Regions from separate parts of the Enterobacter sp. SCRI0065 genome, predicted to be linked through region 3. Evidence: predicted binding sites of a transcription regulator. Region 3 holds the regulator's gene; each other region holds the start of a gene.
What was found. The regulator sigma-54, encoded in region 3, starts transcription at its own class of promoters, with help from an activator protein. The targets are predictions, from matches to a motif close to GTTGGCACANNTTTCGCTNT.
Positions count from the first base shown of each region.

Region 1: the regulator sigma-54 is predicted to act here: its motif matches at 2,504-2,523, upstream of hycA (formate hydrogenlyase regulator HycA).
Region 2: the regulator sigma-54 is predicted to act here: its motif matches at 4,457-4,476, upstream of glnK (P-II family nitrogen regulator).
Region 4: the regulator sigma-54 is predicted to act here: its motif matches at 3,764-3,783, upstream of AC6EMZ_RS01975 (amino acid ABC transporter substrate-binding protein).

Region 1 covers NZ_JCBAJB010000007.1:111,850-119,283, reverse strand. Annotated here, with positions in the region: gene hypD (hydrogenase formation protein HypD) at 1-862, opposite strand, end outside; gene AC6EMZ_RS17750 (HypC/HybG/HupF family hydrogenase formation chaperone) at 866-1,138, opposite strand; gene hypB (hydrogenase nickel incorporation protein HypB) at 1,129-1,992, opposite strand; gene hypA (hydrogenase maturation nickel metallochaperone HypA) at 1,996-2,346, opposite strand; gene hycA (formate hydrogenlyase regulator HycA) at 2,557-3,012, shown strand; gene AC6EMZ_RS17730 (4Fe-4S dicluster domain-containing protein) at 3,085-3,693, shown strand; gene hycC (formate hydrogenlyase subunit 3) at 3,690-5,516, shown strand; gene AC6EMZ_RS17720 (respiratory chain complex I subunit 1 family protein) at 5,518-6,441, shown strand; gene AC6EMZ_RS17715 (hydrogenase large subunit) at 6,457-7,434, shown strand, end outside.
Region 2 covers NZ_JCBAJB010000001.1:133,556-140,989, forward strand. Annotated here, with positions in the region: gene AC6EMZ_RS00615 (PLP-dependent cysteine synthase family protein) at 1-142, opposite strand, end outside; gene AC6EMZ_RS00620 (Lrp/AsnC family transcriptional regulator) at 259-717, shown strand; gene AC6EMZ_RS00625 (SmdA family multidrug ABC transporter permease/ATP-binding protein) at 760-2,532, shown strand; gene AC6EMZ_RS00630 (SmdB family multidrug efflux ABC transporter permease/ATP-binding protein) at 2,525-4,306, shown strand; gene glnK (P-II family nitrogen regulator) at 4,529-4,867, shown strand; gene amtB (ammonium transporter AmtB) at 4,903-6,189, shown strand; gene tesB (acyl-CoA thioesterase II) at 6,238-7,098, opposite strand; gene AC6EMZ_RS00650 (YbaY family lipoprotein) at 7,305-7,434, shown strand, end outside.
Region 3 covers NZ_JCBAJB010000003.1:424,104-431,537, reverse strand. Annotated here, with positions in the region: gene mtgA (monofunctional biosynthetic peptidoglycan transglycosylase) at 1-131, shown strand, start outside; gene npr (PTS phosphocarrier protein NPr) at 141-413, opposite strand; gene rapZ (RNase adapter RapZ) at 410-1,264, opposite strand; gene ptsN (PTS IIA-like nitrogen regulatory protein PtsN) at 1,310-1,801, opposite strand; gene hpf (ribosome hibernation promoting factor) at 1,884-2,171, opposite strand; gene rpoN (RNA polymerase factor sigma-54) at 2,194-3,627, opposite strand; gene lptB (LPS export ABC transporter ATP-binding protein) at 3,675-4,400, opposite strand; gene lptA (lipopolysaccharide ABC transporter substrate-binding protein LptA) at 4,407-4,961, opposite strand; gene lptC (LPS export ABC transporter periplasmic protein LptC) at 4,930-5,505, opposite strand; gene kdsC (3-deoxy-manno-octulosonate-8-phosphatase KdsC) at 5,502-6,068, opposite strand; gene kdsD (arabinose-5-phosphate isomerase KdsD) at 6,083-7,069, opposite strand; gene AC6EMZ_RS12075 (calcium/sodium antiporter) at 7,083-7,434, opposite strand, start outside.
Region 4 covers NZ_JCBAJB010000001.1:409,491-416,924, forward strand. Annotated here, with positions in the region: gene rihA (pyrimidine-specific ribonucleoside hydrolase RihA) at 1-169, opposite strand, end outside; gene AC6EMZ_RS01960 (amino acid ABC transporter ATP-binding protein) at 290-1,015, opposite strand; partial or broken gene gltK (glutamate/aspartate ABC transporter permease GltK) at 1,012-1,689, opposite strand; gene AC6EMZ_RS01970 (amino acid ABC transporter permease) at 1,689-2,429, opposite strand; gene AC6EMZ_RS01975 (amino acid ABC transporter substrate-binding protein) at 2,586-3,491, opposite strand; gene lnt (apolipoprotein N-acyltransferase) at 3,892-5,430, opposite strand; gene corC (CNNM family magnesium/cobalt transport protein CorC) at 5,436-6,314, opposite strand; gene ybeY (rRNA maturation RNase YbeY) at 6,419-6,886, opposite strand; gene AC6EMZ_RS01995 (PhoH family protein) at 6,883-7,434, opposite strand, start outside.

The DNA.
Region 1 (7,434 bases), on a different contig from region 3:
TCAATCCCAGACCACGCCATTCGCTATCACCCTCGACGGCAAAAACGTCGGCGATAGCCTGCTGCGCTAACGCATTGCCCGCATCTGGCACAACGCGACGGTATTGATTCTCCACCGAGCTCAGGGCTGCTATTTTCTGCTCAACCAGCATGGTTACGCCTTGCAGTAGATCAAGAGGTTCGAAACCAGCGACCACTAATGGACGATGATACTCCGCCGTGATAAAGCCGTAGGCCTCGGTACCGATCACCATGCTGACGTGGCCCGGTGCCAGAAACGCATCAATGCCGTTATCGGGTTCTTCCAGCAGGCTGCGCAGCGTGGGGATGAGCGTAATGTGCTGACAGAAAAAGTAAAAGTTGCTGAGTTTGCGGGCTTTGGCCTGCTGTAGCGTGATGGCCGTCGCGGGCATGGTGGTTTCAAACCCAAGGCCAAAGAACACCACGTTGCGCGCCGGATTCTCTGCCGCCAGCCTGAGCGCATCCAGCGGTGAATAGACGATACGCACGTCCGCGCCGCGCGCTCTGGCCTGTAAAAGCGAGCCGTTTTTTCCTGGCACCCGCATCGCATCGCCAAAGGTGCAGAAAATGACGTCGGGCTGGCTGGCAATCTCAATACAATTGTCGATACGGCCCATCGGGAGGACGCACACCGGACAGCCCGGACCGTGGATAAACTCAATATTCTCCGGCAGCAGTTGGTCGAGGCCAAACTTGAAGATGGCGTGCGTGTGCCCGCCGCAGACTTCCATAATGCGCAGCGGGCGCGCGGCGGTGTAATCCAGCCGTTTCGCGCGCGTCTTGAGATGCTCAATCAGCTGCATCACCTGTTCCGGCGCGCGATATTCATCAACGTAGCGCATCAGTTATCGCTCCTCGCCGTACAGCAGCGCGCCCACGTCCGGCTCGACCTCAAACATGTTCTGTAGCGCAGCCAGCGTGTCGCGGGCTTCGTCCTCATCAATCATGCTCATCGCAAAGCCCACGTGGACCAATACCCACTGGCCGAGACGCGAGGCACCCGTGTCGTCCAGGCTCCCGACCAGCGTCAAATCGACGTCGCGCAGCACGCCACAGACTTCCACTTTGGCCTGATTGCCGTCGATGGAGTGAATTTGCCCTGGGACGCCTATGCACATCGTTCGTTCTCCAGCCAGCTCAGCCAGCTTTCCATGCCGTCACCTTTTGTGGCGGACACCAGCAGGATCTCAATATCCGGGTTCACTTCGCGAGCGTAGGCCAGGCATTTATCCACATCGAAATTCAAATACGGCAGCAGGTCGATTTTGTTGAGCAGCATCAGCGAGGCGGCGGCGAACATGTGTGGATATTTGAGCGGCTTGTCTTCGCCTTCGGTGACGGACAGCACGGCCACCTTATGGCGCTCGCCCAAATCGAAGCTTGCCGGACACACCAGATTGCCGACGTTTTCAATAAACAGGATGCCGTTATCGGCAAGCGGCAGTCGTGGTGCGGCGTCGGCAATCATCTGCGCATCCAAATGACAGCCCTTGCCGGTATTGACCTGAATGGCGGGCGTGCCGGTTTCGCGAATACGCGCCGCATCGTTGACCGTCTGCTGATCGCCTTCGATCACCGCGCAGGAAACGCTGCCGTTCAGGCGTTTTAGCGTCTCGGTCAGCAGGGTGGTTTTGCCGGAACCGGGGCTGGACACCAGGTTCAATACCAGCTGCTGGCGCGTGGCAAAACGCGCGCGGTTGCGGGCGGCGAGCTGGTTGTTTTTGTCCAGCACGTTGATTTCAACTTCCAGCATTTTGCGCTGGCTGATGCCCGGCGCATGCGTGCCCGCTTCGCCATGGCCGTAATGCAGGTCGCCCTCGGTTGAACGGAGCGGGGCAAACGTAACGCCGGTAATGGTCGCGGCCTGGCGTAATGCCGGAGAAAAAGGCGCAGAGCGAAACGCAGAGTGGGGGCGATGCTCGTCGCCTTCGATATACAGGTTGCCTTCGGCGCAACCGCAGGTGCTACACATGATTTACTCCTGGTCTATTTCGAGGCGCTGAATTTGCAAGCCGTCATCCGCCACGATGCGCAGGCCGAGGCTCTGGCACTGCGGGCAGCTTCTCACCTTTGATGACAGCAGCGTGACGTACTGCTGGCAGTGTTCACACCAGCACTCAGCCTGCTGTTCTTCTATATGCAGCTGGCAGCCTTCCGCCACCGTGTCGCGGCACACCAGCTCAAAGCAAAAGGTGAGGGCGCTGGTTTCGACGCAGGAAAATGCCCCAACTTTTAGCCACACGCCGGTCACGCGCTTTGCGTTGTGCTGCTTTGCCTGTTGCTCGATAAGTTCGAGCGCTCGCTGGCAGAGGGTGATTTCGTGCATGACGCCTCCTCAATGATTTGCCCCATTAATGCAATAACGATGCCAGCTTCATTTTGCTTAGGGCGTGACGGTGTCGGCGCTGACGACATGACACGTCGACACGCTGTCATTGACAGTGCCTGTATTGCTAAATCGCTTTTATATCAATGGGATAAAAGCTGGCACAAAACCTGCTTAACAGGCGCTATCTCCATTAACTGGATATTTAAGATGACTATTTGGGAAATAAGCGAAAAGGCGGATTACATTGCGCAGCGCCATCAATCACTGCAGGAGCAATGGCAGCATTACTGTAATTCACTGGTTCAGGGGATCACCCTGTCAAAAGCGCGTCTGCATCACGCCATGAGCTGCGCGGCACAAGAGGATTTGTGCTTCGTACTGTTTGGGCACTTTATGATTTACGTCACCCTTGCGGACACCTTCAACAGCCACACCATTGAGTACTACGTCGAGACGAAAGAAGGTGAAAGGCAGCTGATTGCCCAGGCACAGTTAATGGCTGACGGCATGGTTGACGGTCACGTCAGCAATCGCGATCGCCAGCAGGTGCTGGAACACTACCTGGAAAAAATCGCGCCGGTTTATCACAACCTCTATGCGGCGGTTGAGCACGATTTGCCGGTGGATTTGAAGGCGTTGGTGAGCGAAACGCGCGCCGTGTGATGTTTACGTGTCGAGAAGTGTCGATGCGGCACGTTTTTCGTCAAAAATGACTATGTCCTGAGGACTCCCCCGGTGAACCGTTTTGTAATTGCTGACTCGACGGTCTGCATTGGCTGTCATACCTGTGAAGCGGCGTGTTCGGAAACACACCGCCTGCACGGGCTACAGTCGATGCCGCGTTTGAAAGTCATGCGTAATGAGAAAGAGTCTGCCCCGCAGCTCTGCCACCATTGTGAAGATGCCCCCTGCGCGGGCGTTTGTCCTGTGAATGCCATCACCCGCATTGAAGGTGCGGTGCAGCTAAACGAAAGCCTGTGCGTGAGCTGCAAACTTTGCGGCATCGCCTGTCCGTTTGGTGCTATTGAGTTTTCTGGCAGCCGTTCACTGCATATTCCTGCGAATGCCAATTCGCCAAAAGCGCCTCCTGCACCACCGGCACCGGCGCGCGTCAGCACGCTGTTGGACTGGGTGCCGGGCATCCGTGCCGTGGCGGTGAAGTGCGATTTGTGCAGCTTCGATGAACAAGGCCCGGCCTGTGTGCGCACGTGTCCAACCAAGGCGCTGATCTTAGTGAATATCCGCGATATTGCTCGCAGCAGCAAACGCAAACGCGAGCTGACCGTGAATGCCGACTTTGGCGATCTTTCGCTGTTTCAGACGCAAAACGAGGGGGCGAAATGAACGCTGTCGCTTTGATTAACAGCGCCATAGCGTGCTTTACGATCGCGGCTGTTTTGGCACTTATTTTCGCATTTTCCAGGCCGCTAAGCGGCTGGATAGCCGGGCTGGGTGGCGCGGCGGGAAGTGTACTCACCGCGGTCGCGGGTTTTTCTACGCTAACCAGTGGGATCTCGGTTAATGCCGTGATACCGGTTGTGCACCACAGCATGGCGATTACGCCGCTCAATGCCATCTGGCTGATAACCTTTGGCCTATGTGGCCTGTTTATCAGTCTGTTCAATATCGACTGGCATCGTCACCCGCAGGCCAAAGCGAACGGTCTGCTGGTGAACCTGCTGATGGCGACGGCGGTTTGCACCGTGCTCGCCAGCAATTTAGGTGCGCTGGTGGTGATGGCCGAAATCATGGCGCTCTGCGGCGTGTTCCTCACGGGATGCACGCAGTCCGGTAAGCTGTGGTTCGCGCTGGGTCGGCTCGGCACGTTGCTGCTGGCGCTGGCCTGCTGGTTGACGTGGCAACGCTATGGCACGCTGGATCTGGCACTGATTAACGCTCGCTCGCAACTGCTGCCGTTGGGGGCGGATATCTGGCTGCTGGGCGTGGTTGGCTTCGGCCTGCTGGCGGGGATTATTCCTCTGCACGGCTGGGTGCCACAGGCGCATGCTAACGCCTCTGCACCTGCGGCCGCGCTGTTCTCAACCGTGGTGATGAAGGTTGGCCTGTTCGGTATCCTGATGCTCTCACTGATGGGCGGGCAGCCGCCGCTGTGGTGGGGCGTGGTGCTGCTGCTCGCCGGGATGGTCACGGCGTTCGTCGGTGGGCTGTATGCACTGATGGAGCACAACATTCAGCGTCTGCTGGCGTACCACACCCTGGAAAACATCGGCATTATTCTGCTCGGCCTGGGGGCGGGTATCACCGGTCTGGCGCTGAATCAGCCTGCGCTGATCGCCGCCGGGTTTATCGGCGGTCTGTATCATCTGATCAACCACAGCCTGTTTAAAAGCACGCTGTTTCTCGGCGCGGGCAGCGTCTGGTTCCGTACCGGCCATCGCGATATCGAGAAGCTTGGCGGTATCGGTAAAAAGATGCCGGTTATCTCGCTCGCCATGCTGGTGGGGTTAATGGCAATGGCCGCGCTGCCGCCGCTGAACGGCTTCGCTGGTGAATGGGTCATTTACCAGTCCTTCTTTGCGCTCGGCCAGAGCGACGTATTTATCGCACGTCTGCTCGGCCCGCTGCTGGCGGTAGGCTTAGCGATTACCGGCGCGCTGGCGGTGATGTGTATGGCGAAAGTCTATGGCGTCACGTTCCTCGGTGCGCCGCGCACCAAAGAGGCGGAACAGGCCTGCTGTGCGCCGTTCCTGATGGCGGCAAGCGTAGTGCTGCTGGCGCTGTGCTGCATTGTCGGCGGCGTTGCCGCACCGTGGCTCATTCCGCTGCTCGGCAGTGCGATCCCGCTGCCGCTGGTCACCGCACACACTACCGTTTCCCAACCGATGATGGCGCTGCTGCTAATTGCCGCGCCGCTGCTGCCGTTCGTGCTGATGCTGTTCTTCAAACGCGATCGCCTGCCTGCCCGCTCGCGCGGGGCGGCCTGGGCGTGCGGGTATGAACATGAGCAAGCGATGGTCATTACCGCTCACGGCTTTGCGATGCCGGTGAAAGAGAACTTTTCTGCGGTGCTGAAGCTGCGAGAAAAACTGAATCCGGTGAGCTGGATCCCCGGTTGGCAAAGTGCTGCCGTACCTGCGCTGTGCCGCCGTCTGGCGGTCATTGAGCTGGCGGTGTTGGTGGTGATTGTGATTTCACGAGGAGCCTGACATGAGTCTGTTACTGGCATTACTTCAGGCGCTGGTGTTATTCGCCGTTGCGCCGCTGCTGTCCGGCATTACGCGCGTGGCGCGCGCTCGGATGCATAACCGTCGCGGGCCTGGCGTGCTCCAGGAATATCGCGATCTGTTCAAGCTGATGGGGCGTCAAAGCATTGCGCCCGACGCGGCGGGCTGGGTCTTTCGTCTGACGCCGTTTGTCATGGTTGGCGTGATGTTGACTATCGCCACTGCGCTGCCGGTGGTAACGGTGGGGTCTCCGCTACCGGTGCTGGGCGATCTGATAACCCTCATCTATCTGTTTGCCATCGCGCGCTTCTTCTTTGCCATTGCAGGGCTGGATACCGGCAGCCCGTTTACCGGTATTGGGGCCAGCCGCGAGGCGATGCTCGGCGTGCTGGTTGAGCCAATCCTGCTGCTGGGATTATGGGTCGCCGCGCAGGTAGCGGGATCGACCCACATTAGCGTGATCACCGACACCCTTTACCACTGGCCTGCTGCCCGCAGTATTCCGCTGATTCTGGCGCTGTGCGCCTGCGCATTTGCCACCTTTATCGAAATGGGCAAGCTGCCGTTCGATCTGGCAGAAGCGGAGCAAGAGCTCCAGGAAGGCCCGCTGACCGAATACAGCGGCTACGGCTTTGCGGTGCTCAAGTGGGGCATCAGCCTCAAACAGCTGGTGGTCTTGCAGATGTTTGTCGGCGTCTTTTTCCCGTGGGGACAAATGACCCACTTCTCCGTCGGCGCTCTGCTGCTGGCGGTAGTGATTGCCGCGCTCAAGCTGGTCGTGGGAGTCCTGATTATCGCCCTGTTTGAAAACAGCATGGCGCGACTGCGTTTTGTTGCTACCTCACGCATTACCTGGGCCGGTTTTGGGTTTGCCTTTTTAGCCTTCGTCTCCTTGCTGGTGGCGTGATTTAAGAGAGTTTTTATGTCTGAAGAAAAGAAAGGTCAGCAGTATCTCGCCGCATTGCATCAGGCTTTCCCGGGTGTGGTGCTCGAAGAATCCTGGCAGACCAAAGACCAGATAACGGTCACCATCAAGGTGAACTATCTGCCGGAAGTGGTGGAGTTTCTTTACTACCAGCAGGGCGGTTGGCTGTCGGTGCTGTTCGGCAATGACGAGCGTCAACTGTGCGGTAACTACGCGGTCTATTACGTGATGTCGATGGAGCAGGGCGAGAAATGCTGGCTCACCGTGCGCGTCGAGGTTGACCCCAATAAACCAGAATATCCGTCCGTCACGCCGCGCGTACCGGCTGCCGTTTGGGGCGAGCGAGAAGTGCGCGACATGTACGGCCTGGTGCCGGTGGGCCTGCCGGACGAGCGTCGTCTGGTGCTGCCGGATGACTGGCCGGACGAACTCTATCCGCTGCGCAAAGACAGCATGGACTATCGCCAGCGTCCTGCACCGACGACCGACAGTGAAACGTACGAGTTCATCAACGAACTGGGCAGCAAAAAGAACAACGTGGTGCCGATTGGCCCGCTGCACGTCACCTCCGATGAACCGGGACACTTCCGCCTGTTTGTCGACGGCGAGAATATTATCGATGCAGATTACCGCCTGTTCTACGTCCATCGCGGCATGGAAAAGTTGGCAGAAACCCGCATGGGCTATAACGAAGTGACGTTCCTGTCCGATCGCGTGTGCGGCATCTGCGGCTTTGCCCACAGTACCGCCTACACCACCTCGGTTGAAAACGGCATGGGGATCGTGGTGCCGGAGCGCGCGCAGATGATCCGCGCCATCCTGCTGGAGGTGGAACGTCTGCATTCGCACCTGCTCAACCTGGGGCTGGCCTGTCACTTTGTCGGCTTTGATTCCGGCTTTATGCAGTTCTTCCGCGTGCGTGAAGCCTCGATGAAAATGGCCGAGATCCTGACCGGGGCGCGCAAAACCTACGGA
Region 2 (7,434 bases), on a different contig from region 3:
TCGGGTGCGTGCTCTCATCTTTCAGGTACAGCTGGATACCCGTAAAACCCGGCAACGCAAGGCGAATCAGGTGTGTATCCGCCGAACGTTGATAGTCGGCATTTATCTCGCTGATGGCATGTTTGACCCAAGTGCTATTCATCGTCTGTATCCGTTTGTCATTTTGTGCCCAGCATAGCGAAAAGCACGGAAAAAATTGTTGCTATCTGACCTTTGAAATAGAATATCAGGAGAAAAATTTTCTCTGTGAGGTGGGGTATGTTAGATAAAATTGACCGTAAGCTGCTCTCCTTACTGCAAAAGGACTGCACCCTCTCTTTGCAGGCACTCGCTGATGCCGTTAATCTGACGACTACGCCATGCTGGAAGCGTCTCAAAAGACTCGAAGATGATGGCATCCTGCTGGGGCGCGTTGCGCTGCTGGATCCTGAAAAACTGGGGCTTGGATTGACCGCGTTTGTTCTGATAAAAACACAGCATCACAGCAGCGACTGGTATTGCCGCTTCGTGACCGAGGTGTCAGACATGCCGGAGGTGCTCGGTTTTTGGCGCATGGCGGGTGAATACGATTATCTGATGCGCGTTCAGGTGGCTGACATGAAACGCTATGACGACTTCTACAAACGCCTGGTGAACAGCGTGCCGGGCCTGTCAGATGTCACCTCAAGCTTCGCCATGGAACAGATAAAATACACCACAGCACTACCCATTGAATAACTTCCCGGCCAGGCCGGAACAATACCTTCAGGAATTTACCGCGTGCGATTATTTGCTCAATTATGCTGGTACTTTCGTCGGGAGTGGCGACGCTATCTCGGCGCAGTGGCTTTGCTTATCATCATTGCTATCTTGCAACTGATCCCGCCAAAAGTGGTGGGATATGTGGTGGACGGCGTTACGGAACAACATTACACCACCGCACGGGTGATGATGTGGGTCGGCACGCTTGTGCTTACGGCGACGATCGTTTATTTGCTGCGTTACGTCTGGCGTGTGCTGTTGTTTGGTGCGTCTTACCAGCTTGCCGTTGAACTGCGTGAAGATTTTTATCGCCAGTTGAGTCGTCAACATCCCGAGTTTTATCTGCGTCATCGCACTGGTGATTTGATCGCGCGTGCCACCAACGACGTGGACCGTGTGGTATTTGCCGCCGGGGAAGGGGTGCTTACGCTGGTGGATTCGCTGGTGATGGGGTGCGCGGTATTGATTGTGATGTCGACGCAAATCAGCTGGCAGCTCACGCTGCTTGCCCTGCTGCCGATGCCAATTATGGCGCTGGCGATCAAGCGTTACGGCGATCAATTGCACGAGCGTTTTAAGCTGGCGCAGGCGGCGTTCTCGTCGCTGAACGACAGAACGCAGGAGAGCATGACCAGCATCCGCATGATCAAAGCTTTTGGTCTGGAAGATCGTCAGTCTGCTCTCTTTGCCGCCGATGCCGCCGATACCGGCGCAAAAAACCTGCGCGTGGCGCGCATTGATGCCCGGTTCGATCCGACGATTTATATCGCGATCGGTACGGCAAACCTGCTGGCCATTGGCGGCGGGAGCTGGATGGTCGTGAACGGCTCAATGACGCTGGGTCAATTGACCAGCTTTGTCATGTATCTCGGGTTGATGATTTGGCCAATGCTGGCACTTGCGTGGATGTTTAACATCGTTGAGCGCGGTAGCGCGGCGTATAGCCGTATTCGCGCGATGCTTGCCGAAGCACCGGTCGTTAACGATGGCAGCGAAGCCGTGCCAAAAGGGCGCGGGGCGCTGGATGTCGCCATTGATACTTTTATTTATCCGCAAACAGACCATCGGGTTCTGGATAACGTGCATTTCGCCCTCCGTCCCGGGCAGATGCTGGGGATTTGTGGGCCGACGGGGGCAGGTAAAAGCACCGTGCTGTCACTGATTCAGCGTCACTTTGATGTCACGCAGGGGGAGATTCGTTTTCACGATATTCCGCTTACCCGCCTGCAACTGGATGACTGGCGCAGTCGTCTGGCGGTCGTCAGCCAGACACCGTTTTTGTTCTCCGATACGGTAGCCAATAATATTGCGCTGGGCCATCCCAATGCCACGCAGGAAGAAATTGAACAGGTGGCGAAGCTCGCCAGCGTCCATGACGATATTCTGCGTCTGCCGCAGGGATACGAAACCGAAGTCGGCGAGCGTGGCGTGATGCTCTCAGGGGGGCAAAAACAGCGTATTTCGATTGCTCGCGCGCTGCTGCTGAATGCGGAAATCCTGATCCTCGACGATGCGCTTTCGGCTGTCGATGGGCGTACGGAGCACCAGATTCTGCATAATTTGCGGCAGTGGGGCGAAGGCCGCACGGTGATCATTAGCGCTCACCGCTTATCGGCATTGACCGAGGCGAATGAAATTCTGGTCATGCAGCACGGGCATATCGCCCAGCGCGGGGAGCACGAGCGGCTGGCTGAGCAGCCAGGATGGTATCGCGATATGTATCGCTATCAGCAGCTGGAAGCCGCGTTGAATGACGCACCTGAACAGCGCGAGGAGGCCGCGGATGCATAAGTTTGGACAGCTGTGGCCCACGCTAAAACGCCTGCTGGCTTACGGTTCGCCATGGCGCAAACCGCTTTCTATCGCCGTGGTGATGCTGTGGGTCGCGGCGATTGCGGAGGTGAGCGGCCCGCTGCTTATTAGCTATTTCATCGATAATATGGTCGCCAAAAGTAATATGCCGCTAGGGCTGGTGGTAGGGCTAGGCGTTGCATACATTGGCCTTCAACTGCTGGCGGCCTCATTACATTATGCGCAATCGCTGCTCTTTAATCAGGCGGCGGTCGGCGTCGTGCAACAGTTACGCACCGATGTCATGGACGCGGCGCTGCGCCAGCCGTTGAGCGAGTTTGACACTCAGCCCGTCGGGCAGGTGATTTCACGCGTGACCAACGACACCGAAGTGATCCGCGATCTGTACGTCACGGTGGTGGCGACGGTGCTGCGCAGTGCTGCGCTCGTCGGGGCGATGCTGGTAGCAATGTTCAGCCTTGACTGGCGCATGGCGCTGGTGGCGATCACCATTTTCCCTGCCGTGATGATCGTGATGGTCATTTATCAGCGCTACAGCACGCCGATTGTGCGTCGGCTACGTGCGTACCTTGCCGATATCAATGACGGCTTCAATGAAGTCATTAACGGCATGAGCGTTATCCAGCAGTTCCGTCAGCAGGGGCGCTTTGGCGAACGAATGGGTGAGGCCAGCCGTTCGCACTATATGGCGCGTATGCAGACGTTGCGTCTCGATGGCTTCTTGCTGCGTCCGTTGCTAAGCCTGTTTTCGGCCCTGGTGCTATGTGGCCTGCTGATGCTGTTCGGGTTTGGTTCTGGCGGCACCATTGAAGTTGGCGTGCTGTATGCTTTTATTAGCTATCTTGGGCGCTTAAACGAGCCGTTGATCGAATTGACGACGCAGCAATCGATACTGCAACAGGCCGTGGTAGCGGGTGAACGCGTATTTGAACTCATGGACAGACCGCGTCAAACCTATGGTGATGACGAGCGTGAACTGCAAAGCGGTTCTATTGCGGTCGAGAACGTCTCCTTTGCTTATCGCGATGACCGACTGGTTTTACAGGATATCAACCTGGATATTCCGTCGCGTAGCTTTGTCGCGCTCGTCGGGCACACAGGCAGCGGTAAGAGTACGCTCGCCAGCCTGCTTATGGGCTACTACCCGCTGACTCAGGGCGAAATTCGCCTTGATGGTCGCCCGTTGTCCTCTCTGAGCCACGGGGTACTGCGCAAAGGGATTGCGATGGTGCAGCAGGACCCGGTCGTCATGGCAGACTCTTTCTTCGCTAACGTCACGCTGGGCCGCCCGTTTACGGAACAGCAGGTGTGGGATGTGCTGGAAAAGGTTCAGTTGGCGGAGCTGGCGCGTGGCTTGAATGACGGCATTTTTACTACGCTGGGCGAGCAGGGCAATAACCTGTCCGTTGGGCAAAAACAGCTGCTGGCACTGGCGCGCGTGCTAATCGATACCCCGCAAATCCTGATTCTTGATGAAGCGACTGCCAGCATCGATTCGGGTACTGAGCAAGCCATCCAGCAGGCGCTGGCGGTGGTGCGTGAGCATACGACGCTGGTGGTGATTGCACATCGCCTTTCTACGATTGTTGATGCGGATACCATTCTGGTTTTGCATCGTGGACAAGCGGTAGAGCGTGGCAATCATCGCGAGTTGCTGGAAGCGAAAGGACGTTACTGGCAAATGTATCAGCTGCAGCTGGCAGGCGAAGAGCTTGCGGCCAGTGCTCGAGAGGAAGAATCACTCAGCGCCTGATGCACCAAAATTAAGCACGTCACTAACAGGATTTTTTGTTGGTGCAAAAAAGAAACGCACCCTGCACTATCGTGGTGCGTTTTTCTTTTCTGTCATCCCCTTTCTCTTCTCTCTTCGCCAGTTACGCCGCCTTTCTTCCGTTTTTTCAACTCTGGCACAGCGCTTGCAATATCTCATGTGTATTAGCTGCCGCCATTATCGAATTCTGACTGGAGAGGATCTATGAAGCTGGTTACGGTTGTCATCAAACCATTCAAACTCGAAGACGTTCGTGAAGCGTTGTCTTCAATGGGTATTCAGGGGCTGACGGTCACCGAAGTGAAAGGCTTTGGTCGTCAGAAGGGACATGCGGAGCTTTATCGCGGAGCAGAATATAGCGTCAACTTCCTGCCTAAGGTGAAGATTGATGTGGCGATTGCTGACGATCAGCTCGATGAAGTGATCGATGTCGTGAGCAAAGCGGCCTACACCGGCAAAATTGGCGACGGCAAAATTTTCGTTGCCGAATTGCAGCGCGTCATTCGCATCCGTACGGGCGAAGCTGACGAAGCCGCACTGTAAGTAACTCCTGGCACACAGTGATAGGGATCGAGAAAATGAAGATAGCAACAATCAAAACAGCTCTGGGGACTCTGGCACTGCTGCCGGGCCTGGCGATGGCTGCTCCTGCGGTGGCAGACAAAGCCGATAACGCCTTTATGATGATCTGCACCGCGTTGGTGCTGTTCATGACGATTCCGGGCATTGCCCTGTTTTACGGCGGCTTGATCCGCGGGAAAAACGTTTTATCTATGCTCACTCAGGTTGCGGTGACTTTTGCGCTGGTCTGCGTGCTGTGGGTGGTTTACGGCTACTCGCTGGCGTTTGGCGAAGGTAACGCCTTCTTTGGCAACTTCAACTGGGTGATGCTAAAAAATATCGAACTGACCGCATTAATGGGCAGCTTCTATCAGTATATCCACGTTGCTTTCCAGGGCTCGTTCGCGGCGATTACCGTTGGCCTGATTGTTGGTGCGCTGGCTGAACGTATTCGCTTCTCAGCGGTGTTGATCTTCGTCGTGGTGTGGCTGACGCTCTCCTATGTGCCGATTGCGCACATGGTTTGGGGTGGTGGCTTGCTGGCGGCGCACGGCGCGTTGGACTTCGCAGGCGGTACTGTCGTCCATATTAACGCGGCGGTTGCCGGTCTGGTCGGAGCGTATCTGGTTGGCAAACGCGTGGGCTTTGGCAAAGAAGCGTTTAAACCGCACAATCTGCCGATGGTCTTTACGGGTACTGCGATTCTGTACTTCGGCTGGTTCGGCTTCAACGCAGGTTCTGCAAGTGCGGCTAACGAAATTGCAGCCCTGGCCTTCGTGAACACCGTTGTCGCCACGGCGGGCGCTATCCTGTCATGGGTCTTTGGTGAGTGGGTCGTACGCGGTAAACCGTCTCTGCTGGGTGCGTGTTCTGGTGCCATTGCGGGTCTGGTCGGTATCACTCCAGCCTGCGGATTTGTGGGTGTCGGCGGGGCGCTGATTGTGGGTCTGGTCGCGGGTCTTGCGGGTATGTGGGGTGTGACGGCGCTGAAACGTATTCTGCGCGTTGACGACCCTTGCGACGTGTTTGGCGTACACGGTGTGTGCGGCATCGTCGGCTGCATCATGACCGGTATCTTTGCATCAACGTCTCTGGGCGGTGTGGGTTATGCAGAAGGTGTGACTATGGTCCATCAGCTTCTGGTACAGCTGGAAAGCATCGGCATCACCATTGTCTGGTCAGGTGTGGTTGCCTTTATCGCCTACAAACTTGCGGATATGACGGTTGGGTTGCGCGTACCGGAAGAGCAGGAACGCGAAGGTCTGGACGTCAACAGCCACGGCGAGAATGCGTATAACGCCTAGGTAAAAGCAAAACGGCAACGCAAGTTGCCGTTTTTAGTGTTTGTTCCCTCAGCCTCGATTTCGCATCACCCCTTCCTGCACCGTAGAGGCGACCAGCACGCCGTCCTGAGTATAAAACTCACCGCGCACAAACCCGCGTGCACTGGATGCCGAGGTACTTTCTACACTATACAGCAGCCAGTTGTTCATATCGAACGGACGGTGGAACCACATGGAATGATCGATAGTCGCCACCTGCATTCCTTTTTCCAGGAATCCGACGCCGTGGGGCTGCAAAGCGACCGGCAGGAAGTTAAAGTCCGACGCATAGCCCAGCAGATACTGATGTACGCGAAGATCCGCAGGCACCGTTCCGTTGGCGCGCATCCATACCTGGCGTTTCGGCTCTGCGGCATGGCCCTTCATCGGGTTATGAAATTCAACCGGGCGAATCTCCAGTGGTTTATCGCACAGGAATTTCTCCTTAACCTGCGGGGGCAGGAGATGCGCCAGCGCGCGGGCGATATCGGTTTCTGATTTCAGTTCATCCGGGGCGGGAGCGGGCGGCATCGTTTTTTGATGCTCATAGCCAGGTTCAGGAGCCTGGAATGAAGCGGTCATATAAAAAATCGGTTTGCCATTCTGCACAGCGGCAACTCTACGGGCGCTAAAACTGTTGCCATCGCGCAGCACTTCGACGTCATAAACGATAGGCTTTGCGCTATCGCCCGGACGTAAAAAATAGCTGTGGAATGAATGCACCAGACGGTCTGCGGGCACGGTCTCTTTGGCTGCATAAAGCGCCTGTCCCACGACCTGACCACCAAAGACCTGGCGCAAGCCGAGATCTTCGCTCTGTCCGCGGAAGAGTCCTTCCTCAATTTTTTCCAGATTCAGTAATGTCAGCAGATTGTTCAGTGCTTGACTCATAGTTGTCCTCAATAATACGCCACAGCGAAAGATAAGCTGATTATAACGCAGAAACGGAAGTGGTCCGATGGGTGCAATAATCTGAATAACGAGGCAAAACCAGGCGGAAATAAGTGATATGTGCCACACTTAGTCACGTTATGTTTCTGTTAACGACTATCTGGCGGTATCGATCCCGTCGGTGCATTGATGATAAGGAGAACTCAATGAAACTCGTGCACATGTTAAGTGGTTTAGCGGTAGTGGTTGCCCTGTCTGCCTGTGCGGATAAAAGTGCGGACATCCAGACACCAGCGCCAAACCCAAATGCAGCGGGTGCGACTACGCAGCCAACTA
Region 3 (7,434 bases):
TATTACCCAATCCTATCCGATTCAAAGCGAATGCCCCGTCGGGATACGTCCACAGCCGCCAGGCATGGATTATGCGTCAGATGCGGCAGTTGGGTGGCGAAGGATTTATGACGGGTAACAAGCTGTATTAATCGAGGGGATTAATCCTCGTCAAAACCTGAGTTAAATAGCGCGACTACGGCTGCCAGCGCTTCGATTTCCTGCGGGCCTGTCGCCTCGACCTCAATCTGTCGGCCTTTGGCAGAATCCAGCATGAGTAGCGCAATGACGCTGTTGGCTTCCGCTTCTGTGCCTTCGTCGTTGCGCAGCAGTACTTCAGCATCAAATCCCTGCATCAGCTCGAACAGCTTCATGGCTGGGCGTGCATGCATGCCCAGCTTGTTGGTGATTTCAACGGTGTGTTTTACGGTCATGTTTTACGTTTTTCCAGCGTACGATGACGAGACTGAACGTTTTTACCGCGAGAGCGGAAGTAATCGGCCAGTTGTTCGGCAATGTACACCGAACGATGTTTACCACCGGTACAACCAATCGCTACGGTCAGGTAGCTGCGGTTGTTTGTTTCCAGCATAGGTAACCATAGCTCAAGGTAGCTTCGCGTCTGGTAGATAAAATTGTGAACTTCTGTGTGCCTGTCGAGGAAGGCCGCCACGGGTTTATCCAAACCGGTCATTGGACGCAGTTTGGGGTCCCAGTGTGGGTTCGGCAGGAAACGCACATCGAAAACATAATCCGCATCGATAGGAATGCCGTGTTTGAAACCAAATGATTCAAACACCATGGTCAGCTCGCGCTCGCGTTTACCCAGCAGACGAGTACGCAGCATTTCCGCCAGCTCATGGACGGACATCTCAGAGGTATCGACAATCAGATCGGCACGGGAACGCAGGGGTTCCAGCAGCGCGCTCTCTTCATCGATAGCGCTTTCCAGTGACAGATTTTTGTTGGAAAGCGGATGCAAACGACGGGTATCGCTGTAACGACGAATTAACGTGTTGCGGTCAGCATCGAGGAACAGCAGTTGAGGAGAGAAGTTCTCCGGCAGGCTGCTCATGGCCAGTTCAAAGATCTCCGGGGATTCCGGCATATTACGCACGTCGATGCTTACCGCGGCAGAAATTTGTCGGTCTGCCAGCGTCCGCGCCAGGTCAGGTAACAACACGACCGGGAGGTTATCGACGCAGTAAAAGCCCATATCTTCGAGCGCTCGTAGGGCAACGGACTTTCCCGAACCCGAACGACCGCTGACGATCATCAGCACCATGTTCCGTTTCTCCTCAGGACATCAGATGTGAAGGCTATCTCCTGGTTATGCATCATCCTGATTGCCTTCTGTCTCCGTGATAATTTGATACAGCTCCTCATCACTTTGAGCAGCACGCAGGCGACGGCAAATCGTTTTATCCGCCAGACGTTTGGCGACCAGTGAGAGTGTATGCAAATGCGTTTTGGTCTGGTCAGCGGGCACCAGCAAAGCAAACAGCAAATCGACAGGCTGATTATCAATCGCATCAAAGGCGATAGGCGTTTCCAGCTGCACGAAGACGCCTACGGCACGCAATGTGTCTTCTTCCAGTTTGCCATGCGGAATGGCAATACCATTGCCGATGCCGGTACTGCCCATTTTTTCTCGGGTCAGAATGGCTTCGAACACCACCTGAGGCGGCAGGCTCAACTGTTTTGCGGCCAGTTCACTGATGATCTCCAGAGCACGTTTTTTACTCTGGCAGTGAACGCCACTGCGGGTACATTCCTGGTTAAGGACAGTGCTCAATTGAAGAGCTGAATCGTTGTTCATCATAATTTCACCTAAGCGCTAACCGTACAAATGGCCTGTTGTGTTTGACAACAGGCCGTCCTGCACCCGTTAACTGCTCGGACAATTAGTGTTGTTTCAGTTTGTCTTTATGTTTATTAAGCTGTCGCGCAAGCTTGTCAATCAAGCCGTCGATAGCCGCGTACATGTCTTGCCCTTCCGCACTGGCATGGATTTCGCCCCCGTTTATGTGCAGGGTTGCGTCCGAGATATGAGTCACTTTCTCCACTTTCAACACAATGTAGACCTGATTGATCCTCTCGAAATACTGCTCAAGCTTGGCGAATTTCGTATTCAGAAAATCGCGTAACGCTTCAGTGATTTCGACATTGTGTCCTGTGATGTTGAGCTGCATAGTGTCTTCCTTATCGGTTGTGTCAAACCAGTTGTTTACGCTGGTTAGACGGCGGAATGGATAAAGACTCTCGATACTTCGCAACAGTACGACGTGCCACCATGATACCCTGATCGGACAGCAGGGTGGTTAACTTACTGTCACTCAGTGGTTTCGCGGGGTTTTCCGCGGCGATTAACTTCTTCACCAGTGCGCGAATGGCCGTCGACGAGGCTTCGCCTCCGCCTTCGGTACTCACGTGGCTGGAGAAGAAATACTTAAGCTCAAAAATACCACGCGGGCTATGCAGATACTTTTGCGTTGTCACGCGCGAAATGGTCGATTCATGCATCTCGACGGCCTGTGCGATATCTGCCAGCACCATCGGTTTCATAAACTCTTCGCCTTGCTCAAAAAAGCCTTGCTGCTGTTCCACAATACAGCGACTGACGCGCAGCAGCGTATCATTTCTGCTTTCGAGGCTTTTGATCAGCCATCGCGCTTCCTGAAGATTGCTACGAATATATTGATTGTCAGAGTCGTTGCGCACGCTGGTGCACATTGAGGCGTATTGCTGGTTTATTTGCAGGCGGGGAATGCTGTCTGAATTTAGCTCTACGGTCCAGTGACCGTTATATTTTCGCACCAGAACGTCAGGAATAACATATTCCGGTTCGCCGGTCTGGATCGATTGTCCCGGACGCGGATCGAGGGATTGAATCAGATTCACCGCCTCTTTCAGCACATCCTCTTTCAATCGCGTCACGCGCATGAGCGAACGGAAATCATGATTAGCCAACAGATCCAGATGATCGCTGATGATTAAGCGTGCCTCGTCGAGCCTTGGCGTCTCTTTCACAAATTGAGAAAGCTGGATCAGAAGACAGTCGCGCAGATCTTTTGCGGCGACGCCAACCGGATCGAAGCGCTGGATGCGTTTAAGCACGGCTTCGATCTCATCCATTTCGATTTCGTCATCGCCGATACTTTCGAGTATGTCATCCAATGAGACGGTCAAATAACCGGTGTCATCAACGGCGTCGACAATTGACGTGGCAATCGCACGATCGGTCTCGGAAAATGGCGTTAGCTCGACCTGCCACATCAGGTAATCCTGAAGCGACTGGGTAGTTTCACCCTGATAAACCGGTAATTCGTCATCCTGATAGTCGGCGCGAGTACCGGAAGGCGTGCCAGCGGTATAGATTTCGTCCCAGCTGGCATCTAACGGAAGCTCGTCCGGCATCTCTTTTTGCTCAAGCGCATCGGCCGTATCGAGCGTTTCGGTGTCCTGCTTTTCCTGGGTTTCTACCTCTTCATGAAGATCGGTTTGCTCCAGCAGCGGGTTACTGTCCAGCGCTTGCTGGAGTTCCTGCTGGAGTTCTAACGTGGACAATTGCAACAGACGGATCGCCTGTTGTAACTGAGGCGTCATCGCCAACTGCTGGCTGAGCCTTAATTGCAAACCTTGCTTCATGTTCAGAGCATTTTTCTCCGGTCCTGCGTGACTTAACCTCTACCCTATCAGAGTCTGAAGTCTTCCCCAAGGTACACGCGTTTCACATGCTCATCTTCGAGAATTTCTTGTGGCGTGCCGTGGGCGATTAAATGCCCCTGGCTGACAATATAAGCACGCTCACAGACCGCTAACGTTTCACGAACGTTGTGGTCGGTAATCAGTACGCCGAGACCGCTGTCGCGCAGATGCTCGATAATCCGTTTTATATCGATGACGGAGATTGGGTCAACGCCTGCAAACGGTTCATCCAGAAGGATAAATTTCGGGTTTGCTGCCAGCGCACGGGCAATTTCCACGCGGCGACGTTCGCCCCCTGAAAGTGCCTGACCCAGGTTGTCTCGCAGGTGCTCAATATGGAACTCTTCCATCAGCTGATTAGCACGATCCTGACGTTGTTCAGCCGTCAGATCGTCTCGGATCTGCAGCACAGCCATCAGGTTATCGTATACGCTCAGCCTACGGAAAATGGAGGCTTCCTGCGGAAGATAGCCAATACCACGGCGCGCGCGCGCGTGCAGCGGCAACAGACTGATATCTTCGTCATCAATAATAATGTTGCCCGCGTCGCGCGCGACTATCCCCACCACCATGTAAAAGGTAGTGGTTTTACCTGCACCGTTAGGACCCAGCAAGCCAACAATTTCACCGGAATTAACGGTCAGACTGACATCTTCCACGACGCGACGGCCTTTGTAGGCTTTAGCGAGGTTCTTTGCAGTTAATGTTGCCATAACGAATTAGTTACTCTTCTTCTGGGCGGGAGCCTGTGCTTTGCCTTTATCCTGCAACTGCGATGGCACCAGCACGGTGGTGACACGTCTACCTTTCTCGCTGAAAGCCTGCATTTTCTGCTCTTTCACCAGATAGGTAATCTTGTCGCCCGTGATGTTGCTGTCGAGCTGTTCCAGATAGGCGTTGCCGGTCAGGATCACAAGATCCTTCGCCAGTTCATAGTGCATATGCGAGGCATGGCCTTTGACTGGCTTGCCGTTGTCTTGCATCTGGTAGAAGGTTGCCGGATTACCAAAACCATCGATAATCTCTTTGCCTTGTTCGCCGCCTGGGCGGGTAACAACCACTTTGTCGGCGTTGATTTTGATCGTGCCCTGGGTCATCACCACGTTGCCCGTGAAGGTCACAACGTTACCCTGCATATCCAGCGACTGAGTGTCTGACTCGATATGGATAGGCTGTTCAGTATCGCCAGTCACAGCAAGTGCGGGTAGACTGGCGGCCAGCAGCGCGCTGGCGATGACAAAATTAAGGCTGAGTTTGTTTATTTTGAATTTCATATGAGGTTCTAACCTTTTCAATCAGCTCGGCGTTTTTGCTGCGTAAGTTCCCGCGCATTCTTAGACCGCTGGAATTAAATGTTGTGCCGTATAACGTCACCAGATCCTGCGATGTAACATCCTGGGTAATCAGGTTGATCTGGGCATTATCCGTAGTAATTTTGCGCAGTTGAGAATCTGCGGTCAGGGCGTTGACTTCGACATGCCCATACAGATAAAGCATACGGTCATTCGTCAATTTTGCTCTGTCAGATTTGATCGACCACGTCGGAACTTTATTCACATCAAAGGTCGTCATGACCGGTTGGGTAAACCACGACACGCCTTCTTCAGAAAAATATTCGACATGCTGAGCAATCAGGCGATAGTTCAACGCCCCTTCAGGACTGTAAACGACCGTATCGGTATGCTCGCTTTTATAGGTCGGCTCGTTAGTGCTGGCCACTTCCGTCTGCGTCTCATCGGTGTCGGCGAGATTCACGCCTATCAGCACTAATACGGCCAACGAAAGCAGAATGATAACCCAACGTCTGGTTTTACTCATATTGATTGCCCTTTGGCCTCATCAAGCTTGCCCTGCGCGAGCAGTAACAGATCGCACACTTCGCGCACGGCACCGCGACCGCCGTTGATCCGGGTAATGTAGTCAGCGCGTGGGAGCAATAGCGGATGCGCATCCGCTACAGCGATACTTAAGCCCACTTCAGCCATGACCGGCCAGTCAATCAGATCGTCTCCCACGTAGGCGACATTTTCTGGGGCGATGGCAAGTTTGGTCAGCAGATCCCTGAAAGCCACCATCTTGTCGGATTGACCTTGATACAGATGAGTGATGCCCAGTGTTTCACAGCGATCTTCTACCAGTTTAGCTTTTCGTCCGGTGATAATAGCAACTTCGATACCCGATGTGATCGCGCAGCGAATGCCATAGCCATCCCGAACGTTGAAGGCTTTTAGCTCTTCGCCATTATTACCCATAAAAATTAAGCCATCGGACAGAACGCCATCGACGTCCAGAATCAGCAATTGGATTTTTTCCGCCTGCGCCATCATTTGCGTGCTGACCGGGCCATAACAGGTTGCAAGGGATGCACCCGTATTACTCATTGTCTTATCCTTCATTACACTACGCCTGCGCGCAGAAGATCATGCATATGTACCACACCCAGCAGTTGGTCGCCATCGGCAACCATGACTGAGGTTATATGACGGGACTGCATCAGGTTCAAAACATCGACGGCCAGCGTGCCGGGACGAACGCGTATACCGCCCGAGGTCATGACGTCGGCAATACCCAAAGTACGCACATCCACACCCATATCAAACACGCGGCGCAGGTCACCATCAGTGAAGATGCCTTCGATTTTCATCAGGTCGTCGCAGATAACCGTCATGCCAAGATTTTTACGGGTAATTTCTAACAACGCATCCCGCAGAGAGGCCTCTTTACTGACGTGAGGGATTTCCGCGCCGGAGTGCATAATGTCGTTGACCCGCAGCAGCAGTTTACGGCCTAACGCGCCACCTGGGTGGGAAAGGGCAAAATCTTCTGGCGTAAAGCCGCGAGCTTCTAGGAGCGCAACGGCCAGCGCGTCGCCCATGACCAACGCTGCGGTAGTGCTGGAGGTCGGCGCAAGTCCGAGCGGGCACGCCTCTTTGGGAACCTTCACGCATAAATGGACGTCTGCTGCGCGGGCCATGCTGCTTTCCGGGCGGCTGGTCATACAAATGAGCGGAACATGCAGACGCTTCAGTACCGGAATCAGCGCCAGAATCTCGTTAGATTCGCCAGAATTCGACAGGGCGATGACGACATCCTGCGGGGTGACCATACCGAGATCGCCGTGGGCCGCTTCGCCTGGATGCACAAAGAATGATGAGGTTCCGGTGCTGGCGAATGTCGCAGCCATTTTACGGCCAATGTGGCCGGATTTGCCCATTCCCATGACCACGACTTTGCCCATGCAGTAGAAAATTTTCTCACACGCCAGGCTGAAGTCCTGATTAATGTACTGATCTAACTGCGCCAGACCTTCACGTTCAATTTGCAGAACATCTTTGCCTGCTTTCTGAAAGTCAAAACCCGGCTGCAATTCTATTTGCGACATAATGCGTTTCCATTTACCCAGAGAGAAGAGGCGACAGCCAGTAAAGCATCGCCATCCATACGATAAATCCACCCGTCAGTAGGACACCTGCCCCTTTACCAATTTGCTGCTTTCGCCGCCAGCAGAGCAGGGCGAAGAGCAGGCTCACCAACAGCATCACACCGTAATCGCGGGAAAAAGCCATTGGATTAACTGCCCCTGGCGCGATGAGCGCCGGTAAACCCAATACGATAGCGATGTTAAAAATATTGGAACCAATGATATTGCCGATCGCGATATCATCTTCACCTTTACGTGCGCCCGCGATGGCGGTTGCCAGCTCTGGCAGACTGGTGCCGATGGCAATGACCGTCAGGCCGAACGTT
Region 4 (7,434 bases), on a different contig from region 3:
TCAGCAGCGTCAGCATCCGCAGAACATTGCGTAGTGTTTTATCCGGTGTCTGGTTACCGGCAGAAGAGGTGACAGCTTTGACTTCCAGCTCGGGTGAGGCGAGGGCGAGGACCAGTGCGATCGCGTCATCATGACCCGGGTCGCAGTCGAGAATGATTGGCAGTGCCATAGAGTGCTCCATTCTTAGCGTTATTTTGTGACAAGGTTAACGCCGCAATGTGAAGGAGACGAGAAGAAGAGGCGTAAAGCGTGAAGCAGTGCGCAATCCGAAGATTGCGCACGCTATTGATTAATGCAGGATTTTTGCGAGGAACTCTTTCGCGCGATCGGACTGCGGGTTGGCGAAGAAGTCTTCTTTCGGTGAATCTTCGACGATTTTCCCTTCATCCATGAAGATAACCCGGTTCGCCACTTTACGGGCGAAGCCCATTTCGTGGGTCACCACCATCATGGTCATGCCTTCGTGCGCCAGTTCGACCATCACGTCCAGCACTTCGTTTATCATCTCAGGATCGAGCGCGGATGTCGGTTCGTCAAACAGCATTGCCACCGGATCCATGCACAGGGCGCGGGCGATCGCAACGCGCTGCTGCTGTCCACCCGAAAGCTGCGCCGGGAACTTATTGGCATGAGCAGACAGACCAACACGTTCCAGAAGCTTAAGCCCTTTATCACGCGCAGCGGCTTTATCACGCTTAAGCACTTTTACCTGAGCCAGCGTCAGGTTCTCGATAATCGACAAATGAGGGAACAGTTCAAAATGCTGGAACACCATCCCCACATGAGAGCGCAGCTTAGCGAGATTGGTTTTCTTGTCATTAACCTGCGTACCGTCAACGACTATCTCGCCTTTCTGTACTGGCTCCAGGCCATTAACGGTTTTGATAAGCGTGGACTTACCGGAACCTGACGGCCCGCATACCACCACCACTTCGCCTTTTTTTACTTCCGTGGAGCAATCGGTCAGCACCTGAAAGTGCCCATACCATTTAGAAACATTTTTCAGGGAAATCATTGCACAGTCCTTTTCTTCAGCCAGGTGACCAACAGCGACGCGCTTAAACTAATTGCGAAATAAACCGCACCTGCGAACAGGATCATCTCGACCTGGGTACCGTCGCGCTCACCGATTGTGGAAGCGGTACGGAAGAAGTCCGCGAGGCTGAGTACGTAAACCAGCGAGGTATCCTGGAAGAGCACGATGCCCTGGGTAAGCAGCAGCGGAACCATGGCGCGAAACGCCTGCGGTAAAATAATGAGCTTCATCGACTGCCAGTGCGTCATGCCCAGAGCGAGTGCGGCGCTGGATTGGCCGCGAGAGATGCTCTGAATGCCGGCACGAATGATTTATGAATAGTAAGCAGCCTCAAACATTGAGAATGCGACCATCGCAGAAATCAGGCGGATATCGGCTTTTGGCGAAAGCCCCAGTACGTTTTGCAACAGGCCAGGAACAATCAGATAAAACCACAGCAGCACCATGACCAATGGAATGGAGCGGAAAACGTTGACATAGGCCGTGGCGAACCAGGCAAACGGCTTAAAGCTCGACAGGCGCATCACCGCCAGAATCGTACCCCAGACAATACCAATGACGATGGCAATGACGGTGATTTTTAGCGTAATTAACAGCCCGTCCAGCAGATACGGCAAAGACGGGACGATGGAACTCCAGTCAAATTCGTACATTATTTACCTCCCAGATTGCCCGGCAGGCGAGTTTTACGTTCAACCAGGTTCATCACCAGCATGATGACAGTATTTATCAAGACATAAGCCAGCGTGATAGCGGTGAAGGATTCCCAGGCGTGGGCAGAGTAATCCAGCAGCTTGCCCGCCTGAGCCGCCATATCCACCAAACCGATGGTGGATGCGATGGCTGAGTTTTTCACCAGGTTCATCATTTCTGAGGTCATTGGTGGAACAATTACGCGATAGGCGTTAGGCAACAGCACATAGCGATAAGATTGTGGCAGCGTCAGACCCATCGCCAGTGCGGCATTTTTTTGCCCACGCGGAAGAGACTGGATGCCCGAACGTACCTGCTCGCAGACGCGCGCAGCGGTGAAAAGCCCCAGACACAGCATGGAGGAGACGAAGAACTGAATGTTCGGATCGAGCTCAGCTTTGAACCACATACCAAGGTTTTCTGGCAGCAGTTCAGGCACCACCAGGTACCAGGTAAAGAACTGAACGATCAGTGGAACGTTACGGAACAGTTCTACATAAAGGGTGCCGAGCGTCGAGAGAAAGCGATTAGGGACGGTACGCAGAATACCGAACAGCGAACCGACAAAAAATGCGATGATCCAGGCCGTTATCGATAACGCAACGGTGACCTGAAAGCCGCTCCATAGCCAGCCAAGATAGGTGGTGTTGCCGAACGGGGCTTGTTGCAGAAAAATGCCCCAGTTCCAGTCTATTGACATAATAAACTCCAGAAAAAAAAGGGTAGCAGCGCTACCCTCGAAGATTGGTGAGAAGCTCATGTTCGCGCTGAGTGGGGAACGACCACTCAACGTATAGTCTGTCCGTGCTTCCCGACAATCGAGAGGGCAGGAGGTCCTGCCCCTTAATGGTTCTAATTAGTTAAGTGCTTTGTCATTTGGTGTTTTGAACAGGGCTTTCATGTCGTCTGACAGTTCAAAGTTCATGTTCAGATTTTTTGGTGGAATCGGGTTCTTAAACCATTTGTCGAACCATTTTTCCGCTTCGCCAGAGGTCTGTTTTTCTGCGATGGTGTCATCGATAAGCTTTTTAAAGCTGGCGTCGTCTTTACGCAGCATGCAGCCGTAAGCCTCCTGAGACTGTGCGGTGCCGACGATTTCCCTGTTGTCTGGTTTCTTCGCTTTAGCACGTTCACCGGCCAGCAGAGCATCATCCATCATAAAGGCCACGGCACGACCGCTTTCCAGCGTACGGAAGGAGTCACCATGATCTTTCGCGCTGATGATGCGCATATCCATTTTCTTCTCGTCGTTCAGCTTATGCAGCAGAACTTCAGATGTGGTACCAGAAGTCACCACAACCGCTTTACCTTTCAGATCCGCGAAGTCTTTAATCTCGCCGCCTTTTTTGGTCAGCAGACGGGTCCCTACCACGAAGATAGTGTTGGAGAAGGCCGCTTGTTTCTGACGCTCAAGGTTGTTAGTCGTGGAACCACATTCAAAATCGAAGGTGCCGTTTTGCAGCAGAGGAATACGGTTTTGTGAGGTAATTGGAATCAGCTTCACTTCAAGATCGGGTTTGTTTAGCTTTTTCTTTACCGCTTCAACGATAGCGTTGGAGTAATCCTGAGAGTAGCCCACGACTTTTTGCGTGTTGTCGTAGTATGAAAACGGGACAGATGATTCACGGTGGCCGACCACGATCACGCCGTTTTTGGCAATCTTGTCGAGAGTGCTCCCGGCAGCCGGGGCATCTTCAGCGTGAACGACGCCTGCGGACATTCCCATCACCAGCATTGCTGTGGCCAGTTTACGTAATTGCATACCCAACTCCTTTATTATCTGCGCCAGTGACGCATTGATACCCATTGTGATGTTGTTATATCTCGCGCTATGCGAGTGCAGTGTTATGCAAGCTTGTTAACATTTAGTTTGGCTTAATGTAAAGATTTTGCTGCGATATTGTTTATTTTTGCGAAGCGCGCCGCACCATTCAGAGGCAATAATCCCTCGTTGCACCGTTTCGGTGCTACCTGCGATCGATACTGGTGCGACCAGGTTGCACGTTAAGCTAAACGACGTTTATGTGAATAAATAAAGCAATAGGCGTGCCAGAAATAACCCTCACCCTGAAAGGGATAGGGGAAAAGGCGGAGCTGGATTTTGAAATGGTGTGTGTACTGTCCCTCTCCCCGATGGGGAGAGGGTTAGGGTGAGGGGGGAATTATTGACGACGCTGACGAAGGCTCATCACCAATGCGCCAAAACCAAACAGCGTGGTCAGGATCCACAGCGGCCAGTTGCCAGTGCGCGCATATGGCGTCAGACCTGTGGTCGGTGTGACTTTGGTCGTTAGCACCGCACGGGTGAACTGCGGAAGCATAGCCTGAATTTCACCCTGTGGACCAATTACGGCGGTGATGCCATTGTTAGTGCTGCGCAGCAGCGGACGCGCCAGCTCCAGCGAACGCATACGCGCCATCTGGAAGTGTTGCCACGGGCCAATCGACTTACCAAACCAGGCATCGTTTGAGATGGTCAGCAGATAATCGGTATCCGGACGGAAGTTATCGCGCACCTGTTCGCCAAGGATAATTTCGTAACAAATTGCCGGAGTCAGCGCAAAACCATGCGCATGCAGCTGTGGCTGAACATACGGGCCGCGGCTAAATGAGGACATCGGCAAATCAAAGAACGGCGCTAACGGACGCAGAATCGACTCTAGCGGCACAAACTCACCAAACGGCACAAGGTGGTTTTTGTTGTAGCGATTGGTTGATTCGTAGCGGTACGGATTGTCTTTGCCGAGCGTGATAATGGTGTTGTAAGTGTCGTAACGGTTTTGCTTGTTCAGACGCGCATCCACAATACCGGTGATCAGCGTACTGTTTCGTGCGCGCAGCAGATCGTCCATCATGCTGAGGAAATGCTGCTGGTTGATTTCCAGGTCGGGAATGGCGGACTCCGGCCAGATAATCAGCTGCGATTTACCCATCTCTTTTTGCGTGGCATCGAGATAAATTTTCAGCGTATTGATGAGCTGGTTCTCGTCCCATTTCATCGACTGAGCGATATTACCTTGCACCATTGAAACCTGCGTGGTGCGCTCGGGCTCAAGGGTATACCACTGGATATAGCGCAGCGGAAAGGGAAGGGCGAACAGCACCAGAGCGGCCACCAGCGGCTGCCAACTGCGCTGTACCAGCGCGAGTGCGAGTAAGCCACTGACAATCATCAGCAAGAAGTTGATCGCCTCGACGCCCATCACCGGAGCAAGCCCCTTCAGCGGGCCATCAATCTGGCTGTAACCAAACTGAAGCCACGGGAAGCCGGTCAATACCCAGCCGCGCAAAAACTCGGTGAGTTGCCAAACAACCGGCGCGGCTATCGCGACGCGAACCCAGGTGGTTTTCGGCCACAGGCGAGAAAGAATGCCCGCGAACAAGCCGGTATACAGCGACAGATACGCGGCCAGCAGTACGACCAGGAATATGTTAACCGGGCCAGGCATCCCGCCAAACTGCGCGATACTGACGTAAACCCAGTTGATGCCGGAGCCAAACAGACCCAGCCCCCAGAAGTAGCCAATCGCGGCCGCCTGAACGGGGCTGCGATTCAGGGTTAAACCTTGCAGGCCTATCAGGGAAATAATGGCCGCAGGCCAGATGTCGTAAGGCGAAAAAGCCAGCGTACCGCTGGCTCCGAATAACAGCGCCAGCAGCAAACGGACGCGCTGGCGTTCAAGTAATGAGGCAAATGCCATTTACATTAATCTTCCAGTTTTGGTACCGGGGAATCGTCCGGCATTCTGACGTGAACCTGAATAATACGGCGACTGTCGGCCATCGCAACCTTGAACTGGTAACCGTCAATATCAACGGATTCACCGCGGGCCGGAAGATGACCAAACGCCTGCATCACCAGGCCACCAATGGTATCCACCTCTTCATCGCTGAAGTGGGTCCCGAAGGTATCATTGAATTCTTCAATAGAGGCCAACGCGCGTACGGTCCAGGTATGACGGCTTAGCTGACGGAATTCGATATCATCTTCTTCGTCATATTCGTCTTCAATTTCACCGACGATAAGTTCAAGAATATCTTCGATCGTCACAAGGCCGGATACGCCGCCAAATTCATCGATAACAATCGCCATATGGTAACGCTGAGACCGGAACTCTTTTAGCATGCGGTCAACGCGCTTGCTTTCCGGTACAACCACCGCCTGGCGTAACACTTTTTCCATGCTGAAGGCTTCGGAGTCGCTGCGCATAAACGGCAGCAAATCTTTCGCCATCAGAATCCCTTCAATGTGATCTTTATCTTCGCTGATAACCGGGAAACGAGAGTGGGCGGATTCGATGATGACATCGAGGCATTCGTCCAGCGTCTGGTTGCGTTTCAGGGTGATCATCTGCGAGCGGGGGATCATGATGTCGCGAACGCGCTGGTCGGCGATATCCATTACCCCTTCGAGCATTTCGCGCGTATCTTCATCGATAAGATCGTTCTGCCCGGAATCACGAATCAGCTCCAAAAGTTCATCACGGTTTTTAGGTTCGCCGTGGAACAGCTGGCTCAGAATGAGGGAGAAAAATCCCTTCTTACTGGTTGTCGTGTCGCTACTGTGTGAATTGTCGTCGCTCATAGCGTTTGTTAAGGGTTCTCTCGTCAGTTAAATGCGTGCCGCCGCGGGAAGGTTCCTTGTGCGGCGGCCTGTTTTGTCTGTTCAGTCAACAAGGACAGAACGGACTACTCTTTCTCGGCAATGTACGGATCCTCATAGCCCAGAGCAAGCATTATCTCTGTCTCGAGGGATTCCATCTCTTCTGCTTCTTCGTCTTCAATATGATCGTAACCCAGCAGATGCAGGCTACCGTGAATGACCATGTGCGCCCAGTGCGCGTCGAGCGGTTTTTCCTGCTCCTTCGCTTCCTGTTCAACGACCTGGCGGCAAATAATCAAATCACCCAGCAGCGGCAGTTCAATACCTGGCGGCGCTTCGAACGGGAAGGAGAGCACGTTGGTCGGCTTGTCTTTTCCGCGATAGGTCAGGTTAAGCTCGTGGCTCTCAGCGTTGTCCACCACGCGAATGGTGACTTCTGACTCTTTCTGAAACTGTGGAATGACTGCATCAAGCCATTTCTGGAACTGTGCTTCTTCCGGCAGGCCGGCGTTGTCTTCACATGCCAGCTGTAAATCGAGAATAACCTGACTCATTTTGGTTCCTGTTCCTGGGCTTCACGCTTGCGCTCTGCTGCCTGTTCTGTTTTACGTTTCTGTTCGGCTTCTTCCCACGCTTCATAGGCGTTGACGATCCGTGCAACGACCGGATGGCGCACCACGTCTTCACTGTTGAAGAAGTTAAAGCTGATTTCGTCGACTTCCGCCAACACTTCGATCGCGTGACGCAGACCTGATTTGGTGCTGCGCGGCAGGTCAATCTGGGTGATGTCACCGGTGATGACGGCTTTTGAATTAAAGCCAATACGCGTCAGGAACATCTTCATCTGTTCGATGGTGGTGTTCTGGCTCTCATCAAGAATGATGAACGCATCATTCAGGGTACGACCGCGCATATAGGCCAGCGGTGCCACTTCAATGACGTTACGCTCGATAAGCTTCTCGACTTTTTCAAAGCCCAGCATCTCGAACAGCGCATCGTATAGCGGACGCAGATACGGGTCGACCTTCTGACTCAGGTCGCCGGGCAAGAAGCCGAGTTTTTCACCCGCTTCCACCGCAGGGCGGGTCAGCAGAATACGACG